Regions from separate parts of the Arthrobacter sp. Y3222053 genome, predicted to be linked through region 1. Evidence: riboswitches for the same ligand, from Rfam matches in the RefSeq annotation. Region 1 holds a riboswitch; the other holds the start of a gene.
The links. Region 1 has a riboswitch for S-adenosylmethionine ahead of AC5RUW_RS04015 (LLM class flavin-dependent oxidoreductase). Riboswitches for the same ligand answer to the same signal wherever they lie in the genome.
Positions count from the first base shown of each region.

Region 1 (7,073 bases):
ACGTGTGGGCGGCGGTGGTGGCGGTGACGCTCGCCTCGATCCTGTTGTACGCGCTGGTTGCGGCGGTGGAGGCAGCGGTGAAACGGCGCGCGGGGGTGTAGCGGACGGCACTCGGAGCGGGCCGGGACAGGCACGAAAATCATGCCGCCGAAGGCATAAACTGGGAGGACTGGTTGTGTTTGTGTCGGACACAACCGGCTCCAATAGCATCGTGCCTGTCCCATCCTGGTGATGTAAGTGACCCCCGTGCGTACTGATTCCGCACTCTCAAGGTCCGGAGCGCCCGCTCCCCGACCTTCTTCCCCTTCTCCCCGCAGCCTGCTCATCGACTGGAACCCGGAAACGTACCGGCAAACGCTGGCCCGGTTCACTCCGGAGCAGGCCGCTGCGTTGCCGCATCCGGTGACCGGGTCCGGCTCGCCGTTTCCCTTCCGCCTCTGGGTCCTGGATGCCGAGGTTCCGCTGCCGATCATGTTGCACCCGCATTGGGAGCAGGCTCTCGCGGGCTTTGTGCGGGAACAGGCCCGCGGCGTGCCGCTGGGCGCCGGAAACCGCAACTACAAGGACCGCGAGCCGAAGTGTGAGGTCGCCGTGGCCCTCACGCCCCTGCAGGTGCTTGCCGGGGAACGGACCATGGAGGAGCTCCAGGCCATCGCCGACGGCTTGGAGCTGCCCTGGCTGCATTCCTACCTCCGCTTCCGCCATGAGACGGCCGTCCACTCCGTGCTCCGCATGTCGCCGGGCGAACTGGCTGCCGCCCTGCGGGAAACCGCCGACGCCGTGGAGCGGGCCCAGGGTCTTGACGGACCTGCCGCGGAGGCGGCGGCCGTGGTGCGCCGGCTGCAGCAGCTCTTCCCCCGGGACCGCGGCATCCTGCTGGCCGTCTGCATGCAGCTGATCCAGCTCGATCCCGGCCACGCAGCCGTGATTCCTCCGGGATGCCTGCACACGTATCTCTCCGGCCAGGCCGTGCTGGTGATGGGCACCTCGGAGAATGCGCTGAAGGCCGGCCTGACCAAGGAGTACGTGGACCTCTGTGAACTCCAGCAGCTGACCGGCGGCGGACAGCCGAACCCTTCCCCCCTGCCCGTGCCCGACGTCGGCGACGGCGAACAGCGCATCCCTCTCTGGAGCGGCGGCCTGGACCTGCGGAGGGTGGTCGTGGCCGAGGATCCCAAGCAGGTGCGGGTAGGACCGTTCAGCGTCCTGCTGGCGGCGACGGCGCCCGCCGGAGTCACCGTCCACGGGGCCGCCGCGGACCTGGAGCCCGAAGCGAAGGTCCTCTACGTCGGAGAACCCGCGACGGCCACCTTCACCGGGCCGTCCCAGGTTTTCGTGGCCTCGACGCTCTGATCAGCGGGAAACCTCCGCGAGCCGGAACCGCGCGCCGCGGTGGGTCGCCGGCAGCTTGTCCCCCGCGCCGAAGAGCTTGTGCCGGAGCGTGCCCGGCTCATACGCCGTCCGGTACGCGCCGCGCTTCTGCAGCTCCGGCACCACGAATTCGACGATGTCCTCGAACGTGCCCGGAGTGATGGCGTAGGCCAGGTTGAACCCGTCCACGTCGGTGTCCTCCACCCAGCGGATCAGCTCCTCGGCCACCTCGGCGCCGGAGCCCACCAGGCGCGGGCCCAGTCCGCCGATGCCGGCCGCGGCGGCGATGTCGCGCACCGTCCACGGTTCCGCGCCGTCGTCGCCGGTTTGGAAGTTCGCGACGGCGGACTGGATGGCGTTGGACTGCACGTCACCGATGGGGGCGTCCAGGTCGAATTGTGACAGGTCGATGCCCATCCACCCCGACAGCAGCGCGAGCGCGCCCTCGGTGCTGGCGTAACGCTGGTACTCCTCGTGCTTGGCGGCGGCGGCCTCCGCGGTGGCGTCGGTGATCACGGTCAGCAGCGTGTAGATCTTCACGTCGTACCGGTTCCGGCCGGCGGCCTCCACCGCGTCGCGGATCCGCTGCACGGTGGCCTTGAGCTTCGCTTTGCTGTGCGCGCCGACGAACACCGCCTCGGCGTTCTCGGCGGCGAACGCGACGCCGCGCGGCGAGGCTCCGGCCTGGTAGATCACCGGGGTGCGCTGCGGCGAGGGTTCGGTGATCGCGATGCCCGGCACCGTGAAGTACTTGCCCTCATGGCGGATCGGATGCACCTTCGCCGGGTCGGTGAACACGCCGGTTTCCGGATCGCGGACGACGGCGTCGTCCTCCCAGGAGCCTTCGAGCAGCTTGTAGACCACCTCGAGGTATTCGTCGGCGTGGTTGTAGCGCTCGTCGTGTTCGAGCTGGTCCGTCTGGCCCATGTTCCGCGCCGCGGAGGGCAGGTAGCCGGTGACGACGTTCCAGCCCACCCGGCCGCGGGTCAGGTGGTCCAGGGTGGCCAGGCGCCGGGCGAAGGGGTACGGGTGCTCGTAGGCGGTGCCGGCGGTGACGCCGAAGCCCAGGTGCTCGGTTACATGCGCCATGGCCGAGACGGTCAGCAGCGGATCGTTGACCGGCACCTGCGTGCCCTGGCGCAGGGTCGCGTCGTTGGAGGCGCCGTACACGTCGTAGGTGCCCAGCACGTCGGCGATGAACAGGCCGTCGAACAGGCCCTTCTCCAGGGTCTGCGCCAGGTCCGTCCAGTAGCCCAGGTCCGTGTAGCTGGCCGAGCGGTCCTGCGGATGCCGCCACAGGCCGGGCGACTGGTGGCCCACGCAGTTCATGTCGAAGGCGTTGAAACGGATCTGGCGGCGCGCGGAAGCAGGCATGAGATTCCTCCATCGGTCCTGGCAGTAGCACCGTCCCTGCGGAACAGGGGGTTGCTGCGGCGTCGACGAGCCAGGTCTCTCGGCCGCTCCGGATGGGTACGCGTCCCATCGTGGGCCGATCCCGGCCCGGCTGGCAAACGTTCCGGGTCACAGGCCGTAATGCCCGACGCCGGGCAGCACTCCTCTGCGCCGGAACGACGGCCGGCACCGGGCCGGGCAGGTGCAGGAAATGTTACGACCGGACTTGCCGGATCCCGGGGCGGGGGCGTTTAGTGGTCTCTTGACCATCCCGAGCGGCTGAGAGACCTGGCTCCGTGACGCCGCAGCAACCCTGGTCGCCGTGCTTCCTCCTTGAGGCGCGGTGATAACGAGGAGACCGCCGCAGGAGGCCCGCACTGCGGGTCCAGGGCGATCTCCGTAGGGTGCTACTGCCAGGATCGATGGAGAAATCTATGACACCTGTGCTGGCATCCCAGTCCCCTGCCGCCGCCGAGACCCGGCGCGGCTCCGCCCTTCCCGTCACCTTCAGCGCCCTGGAACGGACCTTCGGCTCCGGGCCCCAGGCGCACACCGTGCTCCGCGACGTCGACTTCGAGGTCCGCGCCGGTGAGGTGCTCGCCATCCTCGGCGCCTCCGGCTGCGGCAAGTCCACCCTGCTGCGCGCCGCCGCAGGCCTGGACCACCCCACCCGCGGCTCCGTCCTGATCGACGGCACCCCGGTCTCCGGCATCGACGAACGCTGCGCCGTCGCCTTCCAGGAACCGCGGCTGCTGCCGTGGCAGACCCTGCAGGCGAACATCGCCATGGGCCTGCCCCGCGGCATCAGCGCCAGCGCCGGCAAGGCCAAGGTGGCCGAACTGCTGGAGCTGGTGGAGCTCGGCCGGTTCGCCAAGCACCGCCCGACGGCGGTCTCCGGCGGCATGGCCCAGCGCGCCTCCCTGGCCCGTGCACTCGCCCGCACCCCCGGCGTCCTGCTCCTCGACGAGCCGTTCGGCGCCCTGGACGCGCTGACCCGGCTGAAGATGCAGGACCTCCTGCTCGACATCCACCGGGCGACCCCCGCCACCGTGCTGCTCGTAACCCACGACGTCGACGAGGCACTGCAGCTCGCGGACCGGATCATCGTCCTGGGCCGCGACGGCGGGGCACCCGGCGCCACCATCACCCGGGTCATCGACGTACCCGGCGAGCGCCCGCGGGACCGCGCCTCGGCCGAGCTGGCCCGAATGCGTGTCGAGCTGCTCGAAAGCCTCGGCGTCGAACGCCGCTAGGCCCCCGACGCCACCGGATCCCTCCGCTTCCCCTTCCTTCCGTCCCGCCGTCGTCCTCCCGACGCCGGCTCCGGGACCTTCGTGTCCCGACCCCAGCTTCAGCACGTTCCCAGCAAAGGACTCCCATGAACAGCCGTTCCCTCCGCCGCCCGATCACCCTGCTGGCCGCCGCGGCCGCCGCCGTCTCCCTGGCCCTGACCGGCTGCGTGGCCGGCGAGGACGCCGCCGATCCCGCCGCCGCGGGCACCGGCGACGGCGGCACCCTGAACATCGACTTCGCCACCTACAACCCGCTGTCCCTGGTCATCAAGGACCAGGGCTGGCTGGAGGAGACCCTGGCCGAGGACGGCGTCGAGGTGAACTGGGTGCAGTCCGCCGGCTCCAACAAAGCCAACGAGGCGCTGCGCGCCGGGGCGATCGACGTCGGCTCCACCGCCGGCTCGGCCGCCCTGCTGGCCCGCTCCAACGGCTCCCCGATTAGGACCATCAGCATCTACTCCCAGCCGGAATGGGCAGCCCTGCTGGTGGCCCCCGACTCCGGGATCACCTCGGTGGCGGACCTGGCCGGCAAATCCGTGGCCGCGACCAAGGGCACCGACCCGTACTTCTTCCTCGTCCAGGCGCTGGAGGAGGCCGGGCTGGAAACCTCCGACGTCACCGTGCAGAACCTGCAGCACGCGGACGGGCGCACCGCCCTGGAGAACGGCTCCGTGGACGCCTGGGCCGGGCTGGACCCGATCATGGCCGGCGCCGAGCACGCCGGCGCCGAACTGTTCTACCGCAACCTGGACTTCAACACCTACGGGTTCCTGAACGCCACCGAGTCCTTCCTCGAAGAACAGCCCGAGGTCGCGCAGGCCGTGGTGAACGCGTACGAGAAGGCCCGCGCCTGGGCTGCCGAGAACCCGGAGGAAACCGCGCAGATCCTGGCCGACGTCGCCGGCCTGGACCTGGAGGTGGCCCGCACCGTGATCCTCGAACGCAGCAACCTCGACGTCGACCCCGCCCCGGGCGAGGCGCAGCGCACCGTCCTGGAGAAGGTCGGCCCGAGCTTCGTGGAGACCGGCGACGTCGCAGACCAGGCCGCCATCGACGAGGCCATCGCCACCCTGCTCGATGACTCCTTCGTGCAGAAGGCCGATCCGGCCGCGGTCAAGGACTCCTGATGGCGCAGATCGGCAACCCCTACCTGACCGGCGACAGCACGGCACCGGCTTCAGCGGCCGGGACAGTGGACGGCCGGCCTGACTCAGCGCAGCCCGCCGTCGCCCGCCGCGCTCCCGGTGCCGGCCTCCTCGGCAGCCGGTGGGCCCGGCTGGGCCTCGGCCTGCTGGTGCCCGCCCTGATCCTCGCCGCCTGGCAGGCCGTCACCGCCGCCGGGCTGTTCAGCCCGGTGCAGCTGCCCTCCCCGACGGCCGTCGCCACCGCCGCCTCCGACCTCATCTCCCGCGGCGAGCTGGGCCTGCACGTGGCGATCTCCACCCAGCGGGTCCTGATCGGCTTCGCGATCGGCGCCGCCCTCGGCCTGGTGCTCGGCGCCCTGCTCGGCCTGTCCCGGCTGGCGGACGTGCTGCTCGGCCCGGCGATCGGCGCGCTGCGGGCGGTGCCGTCGCTGGCCTGGGTGCCGCTGCTGATCCTCTGGATGAAGATCGGCGAGGACTCGAAGATCACCCTGATCGCGATCGGCGCGTTCTTTCCGGTGTTCACCACCGTCTCGCTGGCCCTGCGCCATGTGGACGCGAAGCTGGTGGAGGCCGCCCGCGCCTTCGGCCTGAACGGGCTGCGGCTGCTGCGCACGGTGCAGCTGCCCGCCGTCGTGCCCTCGGTCTTCTCCGGCCTGCGGCTGGCCCTGGCCCAGGCCTGGCTGTTCCTGGTGGCCGCGGAGCTGATCGCCTCATCGATGGGGCTGGGCTTCCTGCTGACCGATTCGCAGAACAACGGGCGGACCGACCGGCTGCTGCTGGCCATCGTGCTGCTGGCCGTGATCGGCAAGGCCACCGATGCGCTGCTGGGCATCGTCGAGCGGTGGGCGGTGCGGCGATGGGCCTGAACCTCACCGATGCATTGCAGCCCGGCCACGCGGGCGTTCCGGCGGCCAGGCCCGACGGCGCCGGCGGCTTCGGCGGCTTCGGCGGCTTCGCCTCCGAGGCGGAGCGGATCGCGTTCTGGGAGGACGCCGCCCGCCGGCTGCAGTGGGAGACGCCCTGGCACACCACGCACACCTTTGACCGGCCGCGCCGGCTCTCCGGCCCGGAGGTTCCGGCGGCCGACGCCGAGTACACCGTGCCGACGATCGAATGGTTCGCCGGCGGCACCCTGAACGTGGCGGTGAACTGCGTGGACCGGCACGTGGCCGCCGGGCGCGGGGACAAGGTGGCCCTGCACTTCGAGGGCGAGCCCGGCGACCGCCGCACCGTCACCTACGCCGACCTGCAGCGGGAGGTGTCCCGGGCCGCCAACGCGATGCTGTCCTTGGGCATCGGCCGCGGCGACCGGGTGGTCATCTACCTGCCGGTCATCGTGGAAACCATCGTCATCACCCTGGCCTGCGCCCGGATCGGGGCCGTGCATTCCCTGGTCTTCGGCGGCTTCTCCGCCGAGGCGCTGAAGTTCCGGGTGGAGGACACCGGCGCCAAGCTGCTGGTCACCACCGACGGGCAGTTCCGCCGCGGCGCCGCCGTCCCGGTCAAGGCCAATGCCGACGAGGCGGTCTCCGGCGACAACGCCATTGAGCACGTGCTCGTGGTGCGCCGCACCGGCTCGGACATCGCTTGGACCGAGGGCCGGGACCTGTGGTGGCACGAGACCGTGGACACCGCCTCCGACGTCCACGTTCCCGAGGCGTTCGACGCCGAGACGCCGCTGTTCATCATGTACACCTCCGGCACCACGGGAAAGCCCAAGGGCCTGGTGCACACCATGGGCGGCTACCTCACCCAGGCCTCCTGGAGCCATGAGTACCTGTTCTCGCACCCCGGCCCCGCGCAACGGGACGCGGATGTGCACTGGTGCACCGCGGACCTGGCCTGGGTCACCGCGCACACCTATGAGATCTAC
Region 1 is NZ_JBNHIA010000001.1:829,361-836,433, reverse strand. It holds gene AC5RUW_RS04025 (ABC transporter permease) at 1-101, shown strand, start outside; gene AC5RUW_RS04020 (type I phosphomannose isomerase catalytic subunit) at 247-1,353, shown strand; gene AC5RUW_RS04015 (LLM class flavin-dependent oxidoreductase) at 1,354-2,745, opposite strand; SAM riboswitch class I at 2,752-2,844, opposite strand; SAM riboswitch class I at 3,027-3,192, shown strand; gene AC5RUW_RS04010 (ABC transporter ATP-binding protein) at 3,198-4,016, shown strand; gene AC5RUW_RS04005 (aliphatic sulfonate ABC transporter substrate-binding protein) at 4,142-5,182, shown strand; gene AC5RUW_RS04000 (ABC transporter permease) at 5,182-6,066, shown strand; gene acs (acetate--CoA ligase) at 6,057-7,073, shown strand, end outside.

Region 2 (7,073 bases), on a different contig from region 1:
CCCATGGCACCCGGAATCCTGCACCGTCCCCGCCTGGCCGCCGCCGTCGTCCTTCTGGCCCTGCTGGCGGGGCCGGCTCCGGCCGGCGCCGCCCCGGAGCGCGGAGGGAGGGGCGACGACGGCGGGCACCACCCGCGCGGCCGGACCGTCGACTACGTGGCCCTCGGCGATTCCTATGCCTCCGGCTACGGCGGCAGCGACGACATCGGGGAATGCGGCCGAACCGCCTTCGGCTACCCCGCCCTGCTGGATGCGCTGCGCCGGGTGGATCTGCAGACCGACGCCACCTGCGCCGGAGCGACGGCGCTGACCACCGATCCCGCCCCGCCGGCCGGGCCCGTGGACCTGCCGCAGCAGATTGACACCGTGCTGGCCCAGGGACTGTTGCACAGCGGCACCGACCTGGTCTCCGTGACCATCGGCGGCAACGATGTCCGATTCGGGGACGTCGTTGCCGCGTGCGCTGGCCCCGGGCTTCCCGCCACCTGCGCCCAAGCGATTACCGGGGCCAAGGAGTACGCCCGGACCGTCCTTGCCCCGGACCTTGCCGCTTCGCTGCAGCGGATCCGGGACGCAGCCCCGCGGGCCGAACTCGTGGTTACCGGCTATCCCCACCTCTTCGAGGCCGCGGTTCCCGGTGCGCTGAGCGTGCCCGCCCAGGAGCTGTTCAACGCCGGCACCGATGAGCTGAACGCTGTTATCTCGGCGCAGCTGCCTGAGGACGCGGTGTTCGTGGACGTGGTGGACGAGTTTGCCGGGCACGGCATCGGCTCGCCGGACCCGTGGATCCGGTTCGAAGGCGGGCCTTTCGACCTGCATCCGAACGCCGCCGGCTACGATCAGGGCTACCTGCCGGCCATCCTCGCCGATGCGTCCTTCGACGACCGCCGCGGGCGGCCCGGCTGCCGCTGAGCCGACATCCCCGCAGATGCCGGGCGGCCGCCGGCGCAGGGCGGCCGGCCGACTGTGTGCCTGGGCCTGCGCCCAGGCCTCCTTTCCGCTGTCGGTGCCCTGCGCTACAGTAATTCCAGCTTCACGAGATGTGGCACCCGACGCGCCCGGCGCCGAGGGAAGGCTCCGACCTGCCACACACCAACCCCCTTGTTCGGCGGGTGGTTCGGATGACGAAGCGGCCTGCATTCGCCGCAGGCCGTCCGCCAGGGCGCCTCCAAGGCCCCGGTACGGCGGGGGCAGCGGCATCCGGCGCAGGCAAGGACAACCCGAAGGGGAACTTTCTTGGGCACCGATACCACGTCCCGCTGCCGCAGCTTCACTCCCGGCCACCGCGTCCACTGGATCCACCACCGCCGGATGGCTGAACTGGACTACTGGGTGGACGTCGAGATCCATGTGGATGCCGAACTGCAGCTCATCCATCTGATTCGCGAGGGACAGCAGCAGCTGTTCTGGTTCCACGACGTCCCGGCGCTGGCCGCGGCGCTGAAGATCGCCGTCGCCCCTCCGCAGTGGTGCCCGCGGTATTCCACGCTGATGGTTCCGGGCGGTTTCCTGGGACCCACCGGGAGCTCTTTTTTCTACTTGGCCCGGCTGGACCGGGTTCATCCCTGCCTGCGCCCGGGTTTCAGCCGATCCGCTGAGGACCAGGTGGCGTCGAGTGAGTGACCGGTCAGTGAGCGGCCGGTAGTTCGGACGCCGGCGGCGGTCAGCAGGGTTCGGCGGTCAGCTGTGTTCGGACGGCAGCGGCCCCCGAGTCCGCTGCCGCTGCCGGCCCGCCCGGATCAGTGTCCGTGGTGCGGGTTCGGATCGAGCATCCGGGCCCGCAGCAGGTCCGGCACGTCCGGCCGCACGCCGGCGCTGCGCAGGTACCCCTCGGCGTCGAATCCCTCCAGGGCTGCGAGCAGCGCCGCCCGTTCGGCCTCCGCGCGGTCGTGCAGCTCGGCCGGGGTCAGCGGCCGTTCCCGCGGCGTGCGCTGCCGGGCGTGGTGGGCGTTGATGCCGCACAGGCCCTGGACGTAGTCGGCGGCGATGGTCTCCGGGGCCGCGCCGGCCAGCTGCAGCAGCAGCATGGCGACCAGCCCGGTGCGGTCCCTGCCGGCGGAACAGTGGAAGACGACGCCGCCCTCGGGCGCATCAGCGATCGCCTCCATAACGGCTGTCAGGCGCTGCGGCCAGCGGCGCAGGTTCTCGCGGTAGAACCTGGGCGAATCCATGTAGGGGCCGGTGAGCGCGGTGAAGTCAGGGTCCTGCCAGTCCTGGATCGGCAGGGACAGCCGCCGGAAGCGGGCCTGGACGGCATCGGGCACGTCGGGGTCGCTGTCCCGGCGGCCCTGCTCCTGGACGTTCCGCAGGTCGATCACGGTGCGGACCCCGTCATCCCAGGCCTGGCGCCAGCCCTGTTCGGTCAGCCACTCCGCGCGCCCCATCCGGATCAGGCGGCCCGCCCGGACCCGGCGTCCGCCTGCCGCGGGCAGCCCGCCCAGGTCCCGGGCGTTGACGGCTCCGTCCCAGTGCCTGCTCCGGCTGTCGGCTTCCATGCGTCCAGCGTAGCCTCGGGCGGGCAGGGAGCCTCCGCGCGGTCTTCGGCACCGCCGGGTGATGTACTGTACCCCTCACACTGTGTCAGGCAGGAGGACTGAAGCTGCCGGCCATCGGAGCCTTCGCGCAGATCGGCCGGGTCACCCACCGCATGCTGCGGGACCGGGACGCGGCAGGTCTGCTTGTTCCCGCCCATAAACCGGCGGCTCCACCTGATCGAGAAGGAGAACCGGATGTCCCCGATTGAAATCATCGAAAAGCCACTCCCTGCCCTCCGACTGGCTGCCCGCACTGCCGTCGTATCGGAGCAGCCCGAGATCGCCGGCGTCGTCGGCCCGCTGTTCGACAGTGTGGCTGCCGATCTGGCCCGGGCCGGAGCATCGCTGGCGACTCCGGTGGCAGTGTACGAGGCAGGCGAGGCAGGGTTGCGCGTGACCGCCGGCTACGAGCACGCCGGGACTGCTCCCGACGGCGTCGAGACGGTGGGACTGCCCCGCGTCGCCACCGCGGTATGCGGCGTCCACCTCGGCTCCATGGAGCGTATCGGCGAAAGCTGGCAGGCGCTGCACACGCAGATCATCGCCAGGGGATTCGTTCCGTCCGGGCCCTGCCGGGAGCTCTACCTCCGCGCGGTCTCCGATGATCAAAGCGACTGGGTGGCTGAGCTGCAGCAGCCCGTCATCCGGCCCTGAAACGACAGTTTCCCGCGTTGGCCGGCCGGACGCCGACAAACGCGGGAAACTGTTGGTGGCCTTACTAGTTAAGGATCTGGTACCTGAATTCAGGCTGCACGCCGGAGATGCGAAGCTGACCGTCCTCGCTCTTCGTGAAATGGTAGATCAGCTTTCCTTCCACTTCCTCGTCGGTCTTTTTGCCGTTGACCTCAGCGACGTTGACGTAATCAATATTCAAGGCGACGGAAATGCCGTTCTCATCTCCGATGGGGCCGGCGTCGATTGCGGTCGTCTCGATGGCGCGGTCCTTGATATGGACCTCGCCCTCGCCGTAGACCAGGCCGTAGCCGTCGGATGTATCGCTCGCTTCCCGATGGGTGCCCTTGAACACGACGGCAAGATTCGGGTCATCGGAAATCAGGCTGTTGTAAATCTCCTGCTGCCAGACCGGGTCGAACTTGTCCATGTTCAGCTCCCACCAGTCGACCCTGGCTTGGCCGTCGCCCGGCGCGCCGTTGGCTGCGGTGTCAATCATGTCGACCGCCATTTCAACGGCGAGGCGCTGGGCTTCCTTGATGTCCGCCTCGCTCCAGACCGAGCTTGCCGCCTCGGTGATGACCGAGGGTTCGAAGGTGAAGGCAGGATCATCCGGCAGGATGGTTGTCTTGCGCCACTCTCCCCGCTCGTCGGAGGCCAGCTCCTTCAGGGTGGGCATGCCTTCGATGGTCGGCCCGTACTCCACCCCGTCCACAATCACTGTGGTCGGGGACGCTGCGGGGCTTTGGGCGTCGGCCTCGCTTTCACCTGAACAGCCGGAGACGAGAAGGAGGACGGCTGCGGCACCGGCAGCCAATCCGGGCTTAATGATCCTGGACATACGCGACATGCTGACCCCCATTGTCATAAGTATCCGCTTTCAGGCATTCCCGGCAGCGGCCTAAGGCGAGTAGTCAACCCGGGGTGAAGTTTGAAGTCAAATCCGCAGATAGGCATTCGCTGTCTCCGCGAATTCTCCGGATGCAGGCAGCCCGCCCCCGAAAACGGGGACGGGCTGCCTGCCGGTTGAGGATCAGCTCCAGTCGTAGAAACCCTTGCCGGACTTGCGGCCCAGTTCGCCGCGGGCCACCTTGTCGCGCAGGATCTGCGGAGGCTCGAACCGCGGGCCCAGCGTGGAGGCGAGGTACTCGGAGATCCCCAGGCGCACGTCCAGGCCCACAATGTCGGTGGTCTTGAGCGGCCCGGTGGGGTGCTTGTAGCCCAGCACCATTGCGTTGTCGATGTCCTCGGCGGACGCCACGCCCTCCTCGACCATCCGCATTGCCTCCAGGGCGATGGCGACGCCGAGCCGGGAGCTGGCGAAGCCGGGAGCATCGTTGACGACGACGGGAGTCTTGCCCAGGTCCTTGACCCAGGCCGGAGCCAGGGCGGCGAGTTCGTCGGAGGTCTGCCGTCCCAGCACGACCTCGATCAGGGTGGAAGCGGGCACCGGGTTGAAGAAGTGCAGCCCGCAGAACCGCTCGGGGCGGCCCAGCTTGTCTGCCAGGTCGGAGACGGACAGCGACGAGGTGTTCGACGCCAGCCACGCGGTCCCACCCAGCTGTTCCTCCACCCGGGTCAGGGCGGAGACCTTCAGGTCGAAGTCCTCCGGCACGGCTTCGACCACCAGGTCGCAGCCGGCGAAGGCGGCGTAGTCGGTGGAAACCGTCAGCCGGGCTTCGAGCTGTTCACGGGTCTCCGTGACGGTGCCTCGCTCCACGCTCTTGCCCACGGCTGAGGTAACCCGCTCCAGGGCACCGGCGGCGGCGTCGTCGTCGCGCTCCACCACCGTCACCGTGGCGCCGGAGACCAGGAAGGCGTGGGCGATGCCCGCGCCCATCCGTCCGCCGCCGAGGACGCCTACAGTTTTCGGAATGGTGCTCGGAATGCTGCTGGATGCCATTACTTCTTTTTCCTTTCCAGGAATGCCTGCATGCGGTCGAACTTCGCCGGGGATTCGAAGAGGATGCCCTGGGCGAGGGTGTCGATGACGGGGTGCGCCTCCGCCGGAGCGTGGAACACGGTCTTGGTGATGCGCACGGCCAGCGGGTCCTGCTTCCCGATCCGGTCCGCCAGGGCGTTCGCGGCGTCGAGCAGGGCGTCGGGTTCGTGGATTTCGGTGATCAGCCGGACGGCGAGGGCCTCCTCGGCATTCAGCACCCGGCCGGCGAGCAGGATTTCCTTGGCCAGCGGCTCGCCCACAAGCTCCTTCAGCCGCCAGGTGGCCCCGGCGGCGGCCATGATCCCGAGCCCGGTCTCCGGGTTGCCGATCTTCACCTTCGGCGTGCCGAGGCGGAAATCGGCGGCGAAGGCCAGCTCTGCTCCCCCGCCCAGGGCGTAGCCGTCGACGGCGGCGATCACCGGCATCGGCAGCTTGGCGATACGGTGGAAGATGGTCGAGTTGATGCCGCGCAGGGCATCTTCCCGGCGGCGCTCGCGCAGCTGGGCGATGTCGGCGCCGGAGGCGAAGATGCCCTGCGAACCGGTGAGGATCAGGACCTTGGGGTTTTCCTCCAGCTCGGCGCACAGGGCGTGCAGCTCATCGACCATGGCCTGGTCGATGGCGTTGCGCACCTCCGGCCGATCCAGGACGGCGATGACGCGGTCCTGCTGCTCGGTGACGCGAAGGGTCTTGCAGGCTGCGAAGTCCGCCACTTAGACCGCCTCGAGGAGCATGGCGGTGCCCTGGCCGACGCCCACGCACATGGCGGCAATTCCCTTGGACACGCCTTCGCGCTCCATCCGGCCCAGCAGGGTGATGGCGATCCGGGACCCGGAGGAGCCCAGCGGATGCCCGAGGGCGATCGCGCCGCCGTCGGTGTTCACGATCGAATCGTCCACGCCGAGGCGGCGGATGCAGGCCAGCGACTGGGTGGCGAAGGCTTCGTTGAGTTCGAAGGCGCCGACGGCGTCCAGCGGGGTGCCGGTGCGCTCGAGCAGCTTCTGCGTGGCCGGCACCGGGCCGATGCCCATGATTTCCGGGGCGACGCCGGCGGACACGCCGTCGACGATCCGGGCGCGGGGCTTCAGGCCCAGCTTCTCGATGGCGCGTTCCGAGGCGACGATGATGGCGGAGGCGCCGTCGTTCAGCGAGCTGGCGTTGCCGGCGGTGACGATGCCGCCGGGCTTCACCACCGGGCGCAGCTTGGCGAGCACCTCCATGGTGGTGCCTTCGCGCGGACCTTCGTCGGTGTCGACGACGGTGTCGCCCTTGCGGCCCTTGACCGTGACCGGCACGATTTCGTCCTTGAAATGCCCGGCGGCGATGGCGGCGAGTGCCTTCTCGTGGGAGGCGACGGCGAAGGCGTCGGCGTCCTCGCGGGAGATGTTGTCGACGGCGGCCAGCTCCTCGGCGGTTTCCGGCATGGAGTAGGTCATCTTGCCGTCACGGGCGAGGTCCCCCTTGCTGAAGCGCTCGTTGACGAAGCGCCAGCCAATGGCTGTGTCGAAGGTGTCGCCGGGCTTGGCGAAGGCCTTCGACGGCTTCTCCATGACCCAGGGCGCGCGGGACATGGACTCGACACCGCCGGCGATGACGACGTCGGCCGCGCCGGCCTTGATCATGTGCGAGGCCATGATGATCGCGGAGAGGCCGGAGGCGCAGAGCCGGTTGACCGTGATGCCGGGCACCGCGTCGGGGAAGCCGGCCAACAGGGCGGCCATGCGCGCCACGTTGCGGTTTTCCTCGCCGGCGCCGTTGGCGTTGCCGAGGATGACCTCGTCGACGACGGCGGGGTCCAGGCCTTCCCGGGCCGCGAGCTCGCTGAGCACCAGGCCGGCCAGGTCATCGGGACGGACCGAGGAGAGCCCGCCGCCGTAGCGGCCCACCGGGGTCCGCACGCCGCCCACCAAAAACGCTTCAGCCAT
Region 2 is NZ_JBNHIA010000004.1:304,874-311,946, forward strand. It holds gene AC5RUW_RS12745 (SGNH/GDSL hydrolase family protein) at 4-912, shown strand; SAM riboswitch class IV at 1,032-1,159, shown strand; gene AC5RUW_RS12750 (hypothetical protein) at 1,237-1,623, shown strand; gene AC5RUW_RS12755 (tyrosine-protein phosphatase) at 1,740-2,495, opposite strand; gene AC5RUW_RS12760 (GyrI-like domain-containing protein) at 2,730-3,188, shown strand; gene AC5RUW_RS12765 (hypothetical protein) at 3,253-4,047, opposite strand; gene AC5RUW_RS12770 (3-hydroxyacyl-CoA dehydrogenase family protein) at 4,240-5,109, opposite strand; gene AC5RUW_RS12775 (enoyl-CoA hydratase/isomerase family protein) at 5,109-5,804, opposite strand; gene AC5RUW_RS12780 (thiolase family protein) at 5,862-7,073, opposite strand.
Region 2: it holds a riboswitch for S-adenosylmethionine, as region 1 does, so the genes downstream of both, AC5RUW_RS12750 (hypothetical protein) here and AC5RUW_RS04015 (LLM class flavin-dependent oxidoreductase) in region 1, are expected to answer to the same signal.